3 regions of the Aneurinibacillus thermoaerophilus genome follow, and region 2 is predicted to be linked to each of the others. Evidence: riboswitches for the same ligand, from Rfam matches in the RefSeq annotation. Region 2 holds a riboswitch; each other region holds the start of a gene.
The links. Region 2 has a riboswitch for cobalamin ahead of cobT (nicotinate-nucleotide--dimethylbenzimidazole phosphoribosyltransferase). Riboswitches for the same ligand answer to the same signal wherever they lie in the genome.

Region 1 (4,215 bases), 610 kb from region 2:
CAGGCCGAAACGAACGAGCGCCTGTTCCACCTTCCGCTTCGCTTCATCATCCGAAAGACCTGCGCTGCATAAGCCGTATGAAATATCTTCAGCCACTGTGCTGGCGATAAGTTGCTGTTCCGGATCTTGAAAGACCAGTCCGACTTTCTGCCTGATTTGGCTGAGAAACGTACGCCGATAAGAGAATGCTTCCCCTTTCCACTTCACGACCCCGCGTTCTGGTGCATAAATTCCGTTCATATGCAAAAACAATGTCGATTTTCCGCAGCCGTTATGTCCGAGTAGTACGCAGCGCTTGCCTCTGGGCACCCGCATTGTTAGACCATTCAAAGCAGGAGTTTCACTTCCCGGGTATGTGTAGCACACATCCTCGATTTCCAAAAGCCAGTCCATTCTTCTCACCTTCCCGTCCACCATTCAAGCGCAACCAACAGCAAAAAAACTGCTGCCGCCTCGGCCGCGTATCTTCTCGAAACAAAAGCATGTGAAGAAGCTACTACCCTCAAGTCTCCATCAAATCCGCGCGCCGCAAGTCCAATCGAAAGCTGCTGATAACGCTGTACTGTCCGGGCAAATAATCGCGCAACCAATCCGCCGGCATCCCGCATCTTGCGCGAGAATCCATGTCGGGCTCCCCTTGCTTTATAGGCAATCCAAAGCTGTTCCACCGTTTCTAAAAACACGAAAACAAACCGATACATAACAAGCAACAAATCTGTCACCATACAAGGGACACCAATCCGCCGCAGCACGGCTAAAATTTCCGTAAATGGAACCGTCAACAAAATAAAATACAAACAAGAAACGGAAGAAAGCGAACGAAGCAATAACGCGCTCGCTTTCTTCATACCGGCCACGCCAATATATACATGAAAAACTCCGAAAGAATAAATAAATACCGTCTGCTCTGTTATCTCCGCTATTGACCGCGCCGTAATTTCCAGCATAATTGGCGGCAAGCTAAGCGCAAGAAATAAAGAAATTGCCCCCAATAGCCGCAAATAAATACGCCAAGGAATGCCGGCATAGCCCACAATCCAGACACTCATCCATACAAAAACTGCTATGTGAGTAGGCGCGTGCGCCACCATAACAAAACAAAGCATAGTAATGCCAATTACCAGTTTCTGAATCGGAGATACATGGCGCAGGCGATTCGTATAAGCAAGCGTATCAAGCTGAATCTTCATCCGAACATTCCCGCTTTGTAGCCCGACCCTTATAATAACCGATGCCATACCCTATAATACCGGCGCCAAAGGCCGCCTGAAGCGCGAATAGAAGGCTTTCCGTCTCACTTCCCGGCGGTTCAAAAAGCGGCTTGAACCACGGTTTGTATTCTGGTGCCATTTCTGTCACCGCCTGTTCAGCCGCGCCGTCCGCTCCGCCAAAATCCGAATCTTTAATCATGACAAGCGGAATCACCATCAACGCAGCTACTACCAAAATAATCAACACATTCATTTTCCAAACCGAATTTTTCATAAAGAATTACGCTCCCCGTTTAATAGATTGCAGCGTGTTTAATTCTTGTCTGTTATACACCATAAGCCAGTTCCATACCAGCACCGTCAGCAACCCTTCGCTAATCGCGAGCGGAATCTGAGTAACCGCGAAAATTCCAGCAAACTTTGCGAAAGAAGCCAGCACTCCGCCACTTGCCGCCGGAAATGCCAGCGCCAACTGTAAAGAAGTAACAACATAAGTCGCCATATCGGCTAATGCCGCCGCCAGAAAAACGGCCAAACGTTGCTTTCCCGTTGAACGAACAGTCAATCGGTACACACTATATGCTACGAACGGCCCAACCACGGCCATGGAAAACGCATTTGCACCCAATGTGGTTAGTCCACCATGTGCCAAGAGTACGGCCTGAAACAAAAGCACAAAGCTTCCTAACACTGTCATCGCCAGCGGGCCAAACAATACCGCCCCCAATCCCGTCCCGGTCGGATGAGAACTGCTTCCTGTCACGGATGGAATTTTCAGCGCTGACAAAACGAATGCAAATGCGCCCGCCAACCCGAGAAGCAATTTCGTCTCCGGTTGCTCTTTTGTTAATCGCTTAAGAGAACGAAGTCCCATCAGGAAAAAAGGTAAAAACAGCACCCACCAAAAAACGGCCCAACCTACTGGCAAAAAGCCTTCCATAATGTGCATCGCATAAGCAGTGTTAGGTTCGTTAAGCGAAAAATAAAGCGCGAACCCCGCAACAACTGCAGCAAACGAGAGCATACGTTTTCTTTTCATTCACTTCTTCCTCCCTTTCATACATGCAATTTCTATCAGCAATAAGAAAATCTAGCAAGTTGCGCTCTCATCCTTTAATAATGAAAATAAAAAAGCATCTTTTCCCACAGAAAAGATGCTTCGGTAAACAAAAGCGCAAAATCAATCTACGTGCCTGTGTTATATGCCCCTTTGAACACCTCACCATCCTCGTGGTTTTGCAGTGTTTCTCTTCACGGCAGGTCTCCTGGCTTCGGGTCTGACGAACAACCGCCCCCTTCCCATTTCACAGGCAGAAATAGTGGGTTTAATATCAGCAGTGTTCTTCCCTTCACAGTGGCGGGACCGCGTCGGATTTGCACCGAACTTCCCTTTTAAGTTCTCCATTCCAGCATCTGGTGGAACTTTGAACACCGTAAAGTTTACATATACAGTTGTAAGTGAGCCCATGATAACATGAATTTGAAAATAATTCTACTGGTAAACACTTATTTTTTGAAAAATTATAGACTTTAGTACAGGAAAGAAATCAGAATACTAGTAACAGCGCCAACCTAATTTATAAGACTCAGGCTTACTATTACTTTCATGTAGATCGAATCAAAAGAAATAAGAAACCCTGCCTTTTGGCAGACAGGGGCGAAATTCAACTATTTAAGGCGATTAAAGTTTGGTATGGGTACCATCACATTACGGTAAATTCCCGGATTTTCCGCACCCGCAAATCGCGACTGTTTTCGGTTCTTCAATATTCACAATGAACGGCTGTTTTCCTGTCCCTTTGTGAGAGCCATCACAATACGGAGGGTTCCCAGTCAAACCACAAGCACAATAAGCTTTTTTTCCGGGTTTCTCTTGTATTACATAGGGTTGCTTCCTATCATACATAGCCATCTCCATTCCTCCTATATCCATCTTTTTTGCTCTTTCAACGTTCGTATTGTGATGAGAAAAAGGGTCGATTTACCAATTCCATTTTTTCCTAATACGAGACGGAAATATTCATCCGTTATTTAATCAATCGTAGAAACAAGAAGAAGCGGAACATGGAACTTATTTGATTTTATCTTTTTGCAAACACAACATTGGTAATTTTGCACATTATTTGATTCTAAAGCAGGGAATTCTTTTTCAAATTTCCATGGTCGAAGCCGTCTCATTTGGCAAATATATAGCTACCGATTAAGGGGTTAACAAACGGTTATTTGGCAATACTGGCTCTTATCATCACAATGATAAGGAGCGGATTATGTTATGAAAAAATCACTGATTACAAACTTACGAATGAAGCATTACGAAAGGAAGAGCGTGCGATTTCTGATGCTTTTTTCCGGCAGCGTGTGACGGCCGTTCGACTGATTCTTGAAGGTTTTTCTACGGTAAAAGCTGCAGAAGTACTGGGCATTTGTCACTAGTCTGAGACGCCTTAGAAAAAGGCGCCGCTCACGTAAATAACACCTGAAATTTTTCAAACGAAGAAAGGGAACTGACCCTTCCCTATCTAAGTTAAAAATATGCTTAAGAAATTTTCGAAATCACAAGTATGGATAATTGCTTTAGTGGTCTATGTGCTAAGTACCATTAATTACAAAAATCCTTCTACACTTGATAAGATATCCATTACTTTGGCATGTATCTTATCAGCTCTTGTCATCTGGAATTTCGTATTACACTTATATAAAGAAAGGATTGAAAAATGAACTATACCTTTAACAGTACAAAAGAGTTAAAACAGTTTATCGCAAAGGAAGTCTTGAGCTCGGCTGAAGCTATTGAATACCTAGGGATTAGTCGTGCACGTCTAAGCCAGTTAATTAAGAACGGCAAACTTATCCCCATCAAAAAACTGCAACGGGATAGTCTGTTCCTAAAAATCGATGTAGAGAAAAAAAAGTAAGAGCTTGAAGAGTTAAGGAAGAAATACAGACCATATGATTAAAAATAAGACCCGTCTACACCGAGTTATTTTTGTTCTGGCATCCATGT
Region 2 (4,215 bases):
GGCCCGGACTACCTGTTGCAGTTCACGCAGCCGAAGCTTATTTCTGAAGTATTGTAATTTTTATTATAGAGGGGAGAATAACCATGAACGGTGCGACTTCTATGAGCAAAACACAAAGCATTATCGAAAAAACCGAGAAATACGGTGCTAATAACTATCATCCGCTACCGATCGTTATTTCTAAAGCGGAAGGCGTATGGGTAGAAGATCCGGAAGGCAACAAATATATGGATATGTTGAGCGCTTATTCGGCGCTCAACCAAGGCCATCGTCATCCGAAAATTATTCAGGCGCTCAAGGAACAGGCGGATAAAGTTACGCTTACTTCCCGTGCATTTCATAATGACAAACTGGGCGAGTTCTACGAAAAGCTTTCCAAGCTGACCGGAAAAGACATGATTCTGCCGATGAATACAGGCGCGGAAGCGGTAGAAACAGCAATTAAAGCAGTGCGCCGCTGGGCATACGATGTAAAGAAAATCCCGGAAAACAAGGCGGAAATTATTGTATGTGAAGGCAACTTCCATGGTCGTACGACGACCATTACGTCTTTCTCTTCCGATGAAAGCTATAAGCGTGGATTCGGGCCGTTTACGCCAGGCTTCAAAATCATTCCGTACGGTGACATCGAGGCATTAAAACAAGCGATTACGCCTAATACGGCCGCATTCCTTACGGAGCCGATTCAAGGCGAAGCGGGTATCGTGATGCCGCCAGAAGGTTTCCTAAAGCAAGCACGTGAAATTTGTAAGCAAAATAACGTACTTTTTGTAGCAGACGAAATTCAAACCGGATTTGGTCGTACAGGTAAACTGTTCGCTTGCGAATGGGAAGATGTAAAGCCGGACATGTATATTATGGGGAAAGCGCTTGGCGGCGGTGTGTTCCCGATTTCTGCTGTGGCTGCGGATAAAGAAATTCTCGGCGTCTTCGAACCGGGTTCTCACGGCTCCACGTTTGGCGGAAATCCGCTGGGCTGCGCCGTGGCCATCGCAGCGCTTGAAGTATTGGAAGAAGAAAACCTTGTGCAGCGTTCGCTGGAAATGGGCGAATACTTTAAAGAGAAATTATTGCAAATTGAAAATCCAATCATCAAAGAAGTACGCGGCCGTGGTCTGTTTATTGGCGTAGAGCTGACAGAGAAAGCCCGTCCATATTGCGAAGCGTTGAAAGATCTTGGTCTGCTGTGTAAAGAAACGCATGAAACAACGATTCGCTTTGCGCCTCCGCTCATTATTTCTAAAGAGGATTTGGATTGGGCAATCGCGAGAATCTATCAAGTATTGAAAAAATAAACAAACCGGTGTATGCTGTTTGTAAATGTGTATAGGACGCAATAGGTGCCCCATTTTCGGGGAGAATAGGGAAGAAAACACGCGGGCCCGCCACTGTAGCCGGGGAGCCGCTGACAGTCACTGGGCGATTCGTCTGGGAAGGCTGTTGGCACATGGTATTGATCCGGGAGCCAGGAGACCTGCCTATTGCAGCGGACTACTCGAGGAACAGGTAGCATTGAACCGGATGTGGCAAGTCCAGGTCTTCTTTGACCTGGGCTTTTTTATTCATCATGGTGACCAGCGCTTTGTTTTCCTGCGTCCTTACCATTTTCTTGAAACGGTAGAGAAAAGGATGGGGATGAGAAGGTGAAACAAACAACCAAGATTACGCTCGCGGACATATTGAGTCGTATCGTCCAGCCGGATGAAAAGATGATGGGAGCGGTGCAAAAAAAAGTGGATAACTTAACCAAACCGCCAGGAAGTTTGGGAGTCTTGGAGGAAATGGTGATCCGCTTGGCTGGCATTCAACGGACAGAAGCGCCGACGTTGCGTAAAAAAGCGGTGGTAGTCATGTGCGGCGATCATGGTGTGGTCGAAGAAGGAGTGAGCGCGTTTCCGCCGGAGGTAACCGGATTGATGATGGATAACTTTGCGCGGGGAGGTGCTGCGATTAATGTGTTCTCGCGCCGGATGGGAGCGGAGGTGATCGTCGTCGATGTTGGAAGCAAGGCGAAAACATCTCCGGGCGTGAGAGCAGAAAAAGTAAGGGCAGGCACGAACAACATGGCGCAGGGGGCAGCAATGAGCCGGGAGGAAGCCGTAGCCGCCATTGAAGTCGGCATCCGGATCGCTGTGGAACTGGCCAGAGAGGGGTATCAGGCGGTGGCCTTAGGCGATATGGGAATCGGAAATACAACCCCGAGCACTGCTTTGACAGCTGCCGTAACCGGCCGTTCTGTAACTGAGCTGACAGGCAAAGGGACAGGCATTGATGAAGAGAAGCGGAAGGTCAAGGAGGCTATTATTGAGCGGGCACTTCATATAAATGGAATTGAAAAGAATTGGCGTGCCAAACTGGAGCCGATTGATGTGCTGGCGCGGGTCGGCGGGCTGGAAATTGCCGGATTGGTGGGATTGACTTTAGGGGCTGCAGCCAATCGAATGGCTGTTCTTGTCGATGGGGTGATCGCGGGCGCAGCCGCACTGATTGCGTATGAAATATGCCCGGCTGTGCTCCCGTATCTATTCGCATCGCATCTATCAGAAGAACCAGCCCATCGGGCGGCGCTTGAATATTTGGAACTGACTCCAGCGTTATATTTGCGCATGCGTTTAGGCGAAGGCTCAGGTGCAGTGCTTTTGTTCCCATTGCTGGAAGCATCGCTTGCTATGTTGAATGAAATGGCAACGTTTGCTGATTTAGGCTTATAAGAATCAACAACCCCCGCTGTCCTCCACAGCGGGGGTTTTATCCAGGAGAATGAACGTATCAGTAAGTCGGACGATTGACTTTTATGCTGGAAGCTTTATACTACCTAGGCAGAATCCCTCGCCTTCAATAGCGGGGGTAAAAGCAAAGGTGAAGGAGAGAACATATGAAAACAAACAGAAGAAATGTAACAATCGCAATGTTGGTTGCAACATTTCTGGCCGCTATTGAAGTGACGATCGTCAGTACTGCGATACCTAGAATCGTAAGTGATTTAGGGGGGATTACGCTTACGAGTTGGGTGTTTGCGGTATATTTGCTGACAACGTCCGTTACAACTCCGATTTACGGCAAGCTGGCAGATTTATTCGGGCGCAAAGTTATTTTTACGATTGGTACCGCCTTCTTTTTACTTGGTTCGATGCTATGTGGATTGGCGCAGTCGATGGAGCAACTGATTTTATTCCGCGCTATTCAGGGGATTGGAGCCGGGGCGGTACTGCCGGTGACGTTCACGATTATCGGTGATATTTATTCATTTGAAGAGCGAGCCAAAATTCAGGGATGGTTTAGCTCAATTTGGGGAATTTCCGGCATTGTTGGGCCGCTGGTGGGCGGATTTTTCGTTGATGTTTTATCGTGGCACTGGATTTTCTTTATTAATGTGCCGTTTGGCATTGTGGCTGTTATTATGTTGTGGCTATATTTGCATGAATCGTTCGAGAAAAAGAAACAACATATCGACTATGCGGGCGCAGTTACGTTTACCATCGGGATGTCAGCGTTGTTGTACGCATTCTTGACCGGCGGGCAGCAGTATGCCTGGACGTCTTCGGTTATTTTTGTTCTATTTATGACCGCGGCCTTGTTCCTGGCTGTATTCGTGTGGATTGAGATCAGGTCGCCGGAACCGATGCTGCCGCTGCAACTGTTGACCATCCGCAGTATTTCCGTTTCCAATCTGGTCTCTTTCATTATTAGCGCCGTGTTGATTGCGATAAACGCCTATTTACCGATGTGGATTCAAGGTGTATATGGAGAAGGAGCAACCAGTTCAGGATTGGCATTAACTCCGATGTCCATCGGTTGGCCGCTGGGTGCGATCTTGAGCGGACGTTTGATGCTTCGTATCGGTACACGCAATACGTCATTGCTGGGACTTGCCATCCTTATCTTTGCTTCGCTCTGGCTTGCGTCCGTCGGGATGGATACGTCACAGTTTGCGCTTATCGCGATTATGTTTTTTGCAGGACTTGGATTTGGCCTTTCGGTTACCGTGTTTACCGTTGTTGTTCAATCTTCAGTGAATTGGAGTTTACGTGGTGCGGCCACTGCCTCCAATTCGTTCGTCCGCACGCTCGGACAAACGTTTGGCATCGCGGTGTTCGGCACATTGTTTAATGCGGCGCTGGATCGCTATACGAAAGGGCACGGGTTAGCGGCCGGGACGGATATGAACCAATTGTTTAATCCGGAAGCAGTGCAGATGATTCCGGCGCAGATGCT
Region 3 (4,215 bases), 970 kb from region 2:
CCCGGTAACTCAAAAAGCGCATCTATTTTCTATTTTGCGCGATTCATGGGTAGAAATTCCGGGTCATAGAAAAAACCGGATTAATGCTGCATATGAACTTGGCGGCCCGGAATTGATGGCTGAGACGGTGGAGAATTTAACCGGGCTTCCGATTCAATATTATGTAGTGACCGATTTTAAAGGGTTTGAAAAAGTAGTGGATGCGCTTGGCGGCGTTGATTTGTATGTTGAAAAAGACATGGAATACTATTTGTATGAAAATAATGGGTACTATGATATTCTGCTGAAAAAAGGCTATCAGCACCTGGATGGTCGTAAAGCGCTGCAATATGTGCGTTTCCGCCACGACAAAATGGGCGACTTCAGCCGGACAGAGCGGCAGCGTAAATTCTTGAAAGCTTTGGCTGAAAAGGCGAAAAGTGGAACGAGTATCTGGAAAGTGCCGCGTGTGCTGGAGGCTATTTCTCCTTATGTAACGACTAATATGGGTTCCACCGATATGTTGCGTCTGGCAAACCTGGCCTATAAAATCGATCTGGAGAATCTACAGACGGAACAAATTCCGCCTTCTACGATTTTGCGGGAAAAAACGATTGGTGGGGCACAGGTAATCGATCCACGTGCAGAGCGGACAAAAGAATACATTCGTGAACTTCTGGAAAATCCGGTGGATGGCCAAGCTGAGGTAAACAAAGAGGTCAAGGGTTCTATAAACTGATTTTGTGTATAGGATAGTTGATAAAGGGGGACGGACTTATGGGAAAAATGCTTGAAACGATTGGATCCTGGATTACCGCCATTATCGACTATCTGGGGTATATGGGTGTGTTTCTCGGCATGCTTCTAGAAAGCGCCTGTATTCCGATTCCGAGCGAGCTAATTATGCCGTTCGCCGGTTTTTTGGCTTCTCAAGGCAAGATGGACCTGGTTTTTGCGATTGCGGCGGGAAGCTTTGGAGGCACGATCGGTTGCGTTGTCGCATATATCATCGGGCATCGTTATGGACATTTGTTGGAGGGGCCGCTTAGGTTCATCTTCCCGCTGCATGAAGTACGACGTGCGCAGCGCTGGTTGGCCCGGCATGGAGATAGTGTTGGGTTCTTTACTCGCTTGCTTCCGGCTATCCGTACGTTTATCTCCTTGCCTATGGGAATGGCACGTGCGCCATTTTTGCGTTTTATTGTCTATAGTTTTCTTGGCACGACGATGTGGTGTACGGCCCTTGCCTATGTAGGCTGGATTCTAGGTGAGAATTGGGCGGAGATTAAAACGTATTTACATTACGGGGACGCGTTTGTTTTGGCCGCGTGCGCGGTGCTTGTCATTTATTACTTGTGGAAAAGAAAAAAGCGAAGTCGTTTTGTATGAAGGAAGGCTCCTGGTTTTTGCCGGGAGCCGCTTTAAGTTAAGGAATGTTCTGCTTTCTTCTGAAATGCCCAAAAGGTTCCTTTATTAACCACAATATATTATGTTATAATCTCCTTATAAAACTAAATATAGGTAAGCTTTATGGTGTGTTTGCATGATTTTTTATCTTACTAAGAGATCAGGTAAACACTTAAAAGGGAAGACCGGTGAAAGTCCGGCGCGGTCCCGCCACTGTGAACGGGGAGCAACTCTTGGATTCACCACTGTTTCATAAGACTGAAATGGGAAGGTATAGAGAAGCGATGATCCGTAAGCCAGGAGACCTGCCATAAAGAAAGCACCGTTGGAACCACGAGGATGGGGAGGTGTAATCAGTCATGAGGGCGTTTGCCCTTTCTTAGGCGCGTTAAGCTTAGGCACAGGTATGCCTTTTTTCATTGCCTATTACAAGCATCCTTATACCCAACGGGAGAGGATGCTTTTTTTATTACCGCAAAGGAGATGGAAGAATTGCAAACATTTGTTTTTGATATGGATAAACAGGTTCCTTCACTCATCAGCGATATCTTGAGTGATTTTCCCCAATTAGATGCGGATGCGCTTATTCGGGGTACGTTCGCGAAAGGGAAACACAAAGAACTAACGGAACAAGAACTGGCGAAAATCGTTTCCATGTCAGCCGCGGAGCTGATCTCTAAAGAGGAGCCGGAATGGACCTATGTTGCAGCTAGAGCATATATCATTGCGCTGTATCACGAAGTGGCCCGAAGCCGTGCATACCCATTCAGACTTTCTCGTCCCTATGGTTCTTTTCTCGACCTGTTGGAGCAGTTAGTGGAAAAGGGCATTTATCAAAAGGAGATGCTAACGGCCTACCGCTTACAAGACATTATGGAACTGGAACAAGAGATCGATCCCGAAAAGGACAAGCTATTTACTTATTTGGGGATTGTTACTCTTGCCGAGCGGTATTTGGCCAGGGATTACACCGGCAACCTGTTTGAACTGCCCCAGGAGCGATTTATGATCATTGCTATGCACCTCATGATGCAAGAACCCAGAGAAAAAAGATTGGCGCTGGTGAAAGAAGCCTACTGGGCACTGAGTCATCAGTATATGACGGTGGCAACGCCGACTATGGCGAATGCGGGAAAAGCAAGGGGGGGCCAGCTTTCCAGCTGCTTTGTGGACACGGTTGATGACTCGTTGCAAGGCATCTACGATTCCAACACCGATATTGCCCGGCTGTCCAAAATGGGAGGCGGCATCGGCGTATATATGGGAAAAGTGCGGGCTCGTGGCTCTTCCATTCGCGGCTATGAAAACAAATCGAGCGGGGTTATTCCTTGGATTCGCCAACTGAACAACACGGCGGTAAGCGTCGACCAGCTTGGAACAAGAAACGGCAGCGTTGCTGTTTATCTCGATGTATGGCACAAAGATATCCTGGCTTTTTTAGATTTGAAAATGAACAACGGTGATGAGCGCTTGCGGGCGCATGACATCTTCACGGGTGTGTGTATCCCTGATCTTTTCATGGAAGCGGTAGAAAACAGAGAGGAATTTTATTTATTTGATCCGCATGAAGTTCGCAATGTAATGGGCTTTTCTCTGGAGGATTTCTATGATGAGGAGCCGGGGCAAGGCAGCTTTCGCGAACGTTACGAAGCGTGCGTCCGTAATGCCAGCTTGAGCCGTGTGACGGTACCGGCTATAGAAATCATGAAGCGGATCATGATCTCGCAGTTGGAAACGGGAACTCCGTTTATGTTCTACCGGGATACTGTTAACCGCGCGAACCCGAATAAACATGCGGGAATGATTTACTCCAGCAATTTGTGTACGGAAATTCTAGAGAACATGTCTCCTACAACGGTGTGCGAAGAAGTGTTACAGGACGGAGAGATTGTGATTCGGAAAATACCGGGCGATTTTGTTGTCTGCAATCTTTCCAGCATTAATCTGGGGCGTGCGGTACCCGCAAACGTATTGGAACGATTAATTCCCATTCAGGTGCGCATGCTGGACAACGTGATTGACGTAAATCAGATTGATGTTCTACAGGCCCACTATACTAACAAAAAGTATCGAGGCATTGGGCTTGGAGCTTTTGGATTACATCATCTGCTCGCCGTCAATAAAATCAGATGGGAAAGTGAAGAGGCGGTTAGATTCAACGATCGGTTGTTTGAACGAATCAATTATTTAGTCATTCGCGCTTCACTGGAATTAGCGAAAGAAAAAGGAGCCTATCCGCTCTTTTCAGGCAGCGAGTGGGAAAATGGAGAATATTTTGTCCGCAGACGTTATGATTCTCCCGAGTGGAAAGAACTCGCGAAAGAAGTAGCCGTATGCGGCATTCGAAACGGATATCTGATGGCCATTGCACCAACCGGCTCAACGTCGCTGATTGCTGGCTCCACCGCTTCTGTTGATCCAGTGTTCGAGCCGGTCGCTTATGAAGAGAAGACCACATACAAAATTGCCAATCCAGCTCCCGATTTGTCTTCTCGCACACTGTGGTACTACAAGGGAGCGTATCATCTGGATCAGCACTGGTCGATCAAACAGGCTGCCGCCCGCCAGCGTCATCTCGATCAGGGACAAAGTATCAATTTATATGTCCGTCCTGACATCCATGCCAGGGATTTACTACGGTTGCATATGGAGGCCTGGAAACAGGGATTGAAGACAACCTACTACATCCGCAGCCGTGCGATTGAGATTCATCAGTGCGAAGCCTGCACATAATAGCAGAAAGGGGAACGGAAATGCTGCAGCAACAGAAAGTTTTTGAGACAAACGCTCCAAACAAGTCAAACAAAATCATTAATGGCAAGTGTTCTG

Region 1: it holds a riboswitch for cobalamin, as region 2 does, so the genes downstream of both, K3F53_RS00190 (energy-coupling factor ABC transporter permease) here and cobT (nicotinate-nucleotide--dimethylbenzimidazole phosphoribosyltransferase) in region 2, are expected to answer to the same signal.
Region 3: it holds a riboswitch for cobalamin, as region 2 does, so the genes downstream of both, K3F53_RS02255 (ribonucleoside-diphosphate reductase subunit alpha) here and cobT (nicotinate-nucleotide--dimethylbenzimidazole phosphoribosyltransferase) in region 2, are expected to answer to the same signal.

Annotation. Positions count from the first base shown of each region.
Region 1 is NZ_CP080764.1:34,266-38,480, reverse strand. It holds gene K3F53_RS00205 (energy-coupling factor ABC transporter ATP-binding protein) at 1-393, opposite strand, end outside; gene cbiQ (cobalt ECF transporter T component CbiQ) at 399-1,190, opposite strand; gene K3F53_RS00195 (energy-coupling factor ABC transporter substrate-binding protein) at 1,174-1,485, opposite strand; gene K3F53_RS00190 (energy-coupling factor ABC transporter permease) at 1,492-2,250, opposite strand; cobalamin riboswitch at 2,450-2,662, opposite strand; gene K3F53_RS00185 (CDGSH iron-sulfur domain-containing protein) at 2,920-3,123, opposite strand; gene K3F53_RS00180 (hypothetical protein) at 3,435-3,644, shown strand; gene K3F53_RS00175 (helix-turn-helix domain-containing protein) at 3,926-4,126, shown strand.
Region 2 is NZ_CP080764.1:3,089,451-3,093,665, reverse strand. It holds gene pruA (L-glutamate gamma-semialdehyde dehydrogenase) at 1-57, shown strand, start outside; gene K3F53_RS16005 (ornithine--oxo-acid transaminase) at 102-1,295, shown strand; cobalamin riboswitch at 1,322-1,496, shown strand; gene cobT (nicotinate-nucleotide--dimethylbenzimidazole phosphoribosyltransferase) at 1,644-2,711, shown strand; gene K3F53_RS15995 (MDR family MFS transporter) at 2,876-4,215, shown strand, end outside.
Region 3 is NZ_CP080764.1:394,321-398,535, forward strand. It holds gene K3F53_RS02245 (LCP family protein) at 1-718, shown strand, start outside; gene K3F53_RS02250 (DedA family protein) at 757-1,368, shown strand; cobalamin riboswitch at 1,494-1,713, shown strand; gene K3F53_RS02255 (ribonucleoside-diphosphate reductase subunit alpha) at 1,900-4,119, shown strand; gene K3F53_RS02260 (ribonucleotide-diphosphate reductase subunit beta) at 4,143-4,215, shown strand, end outside.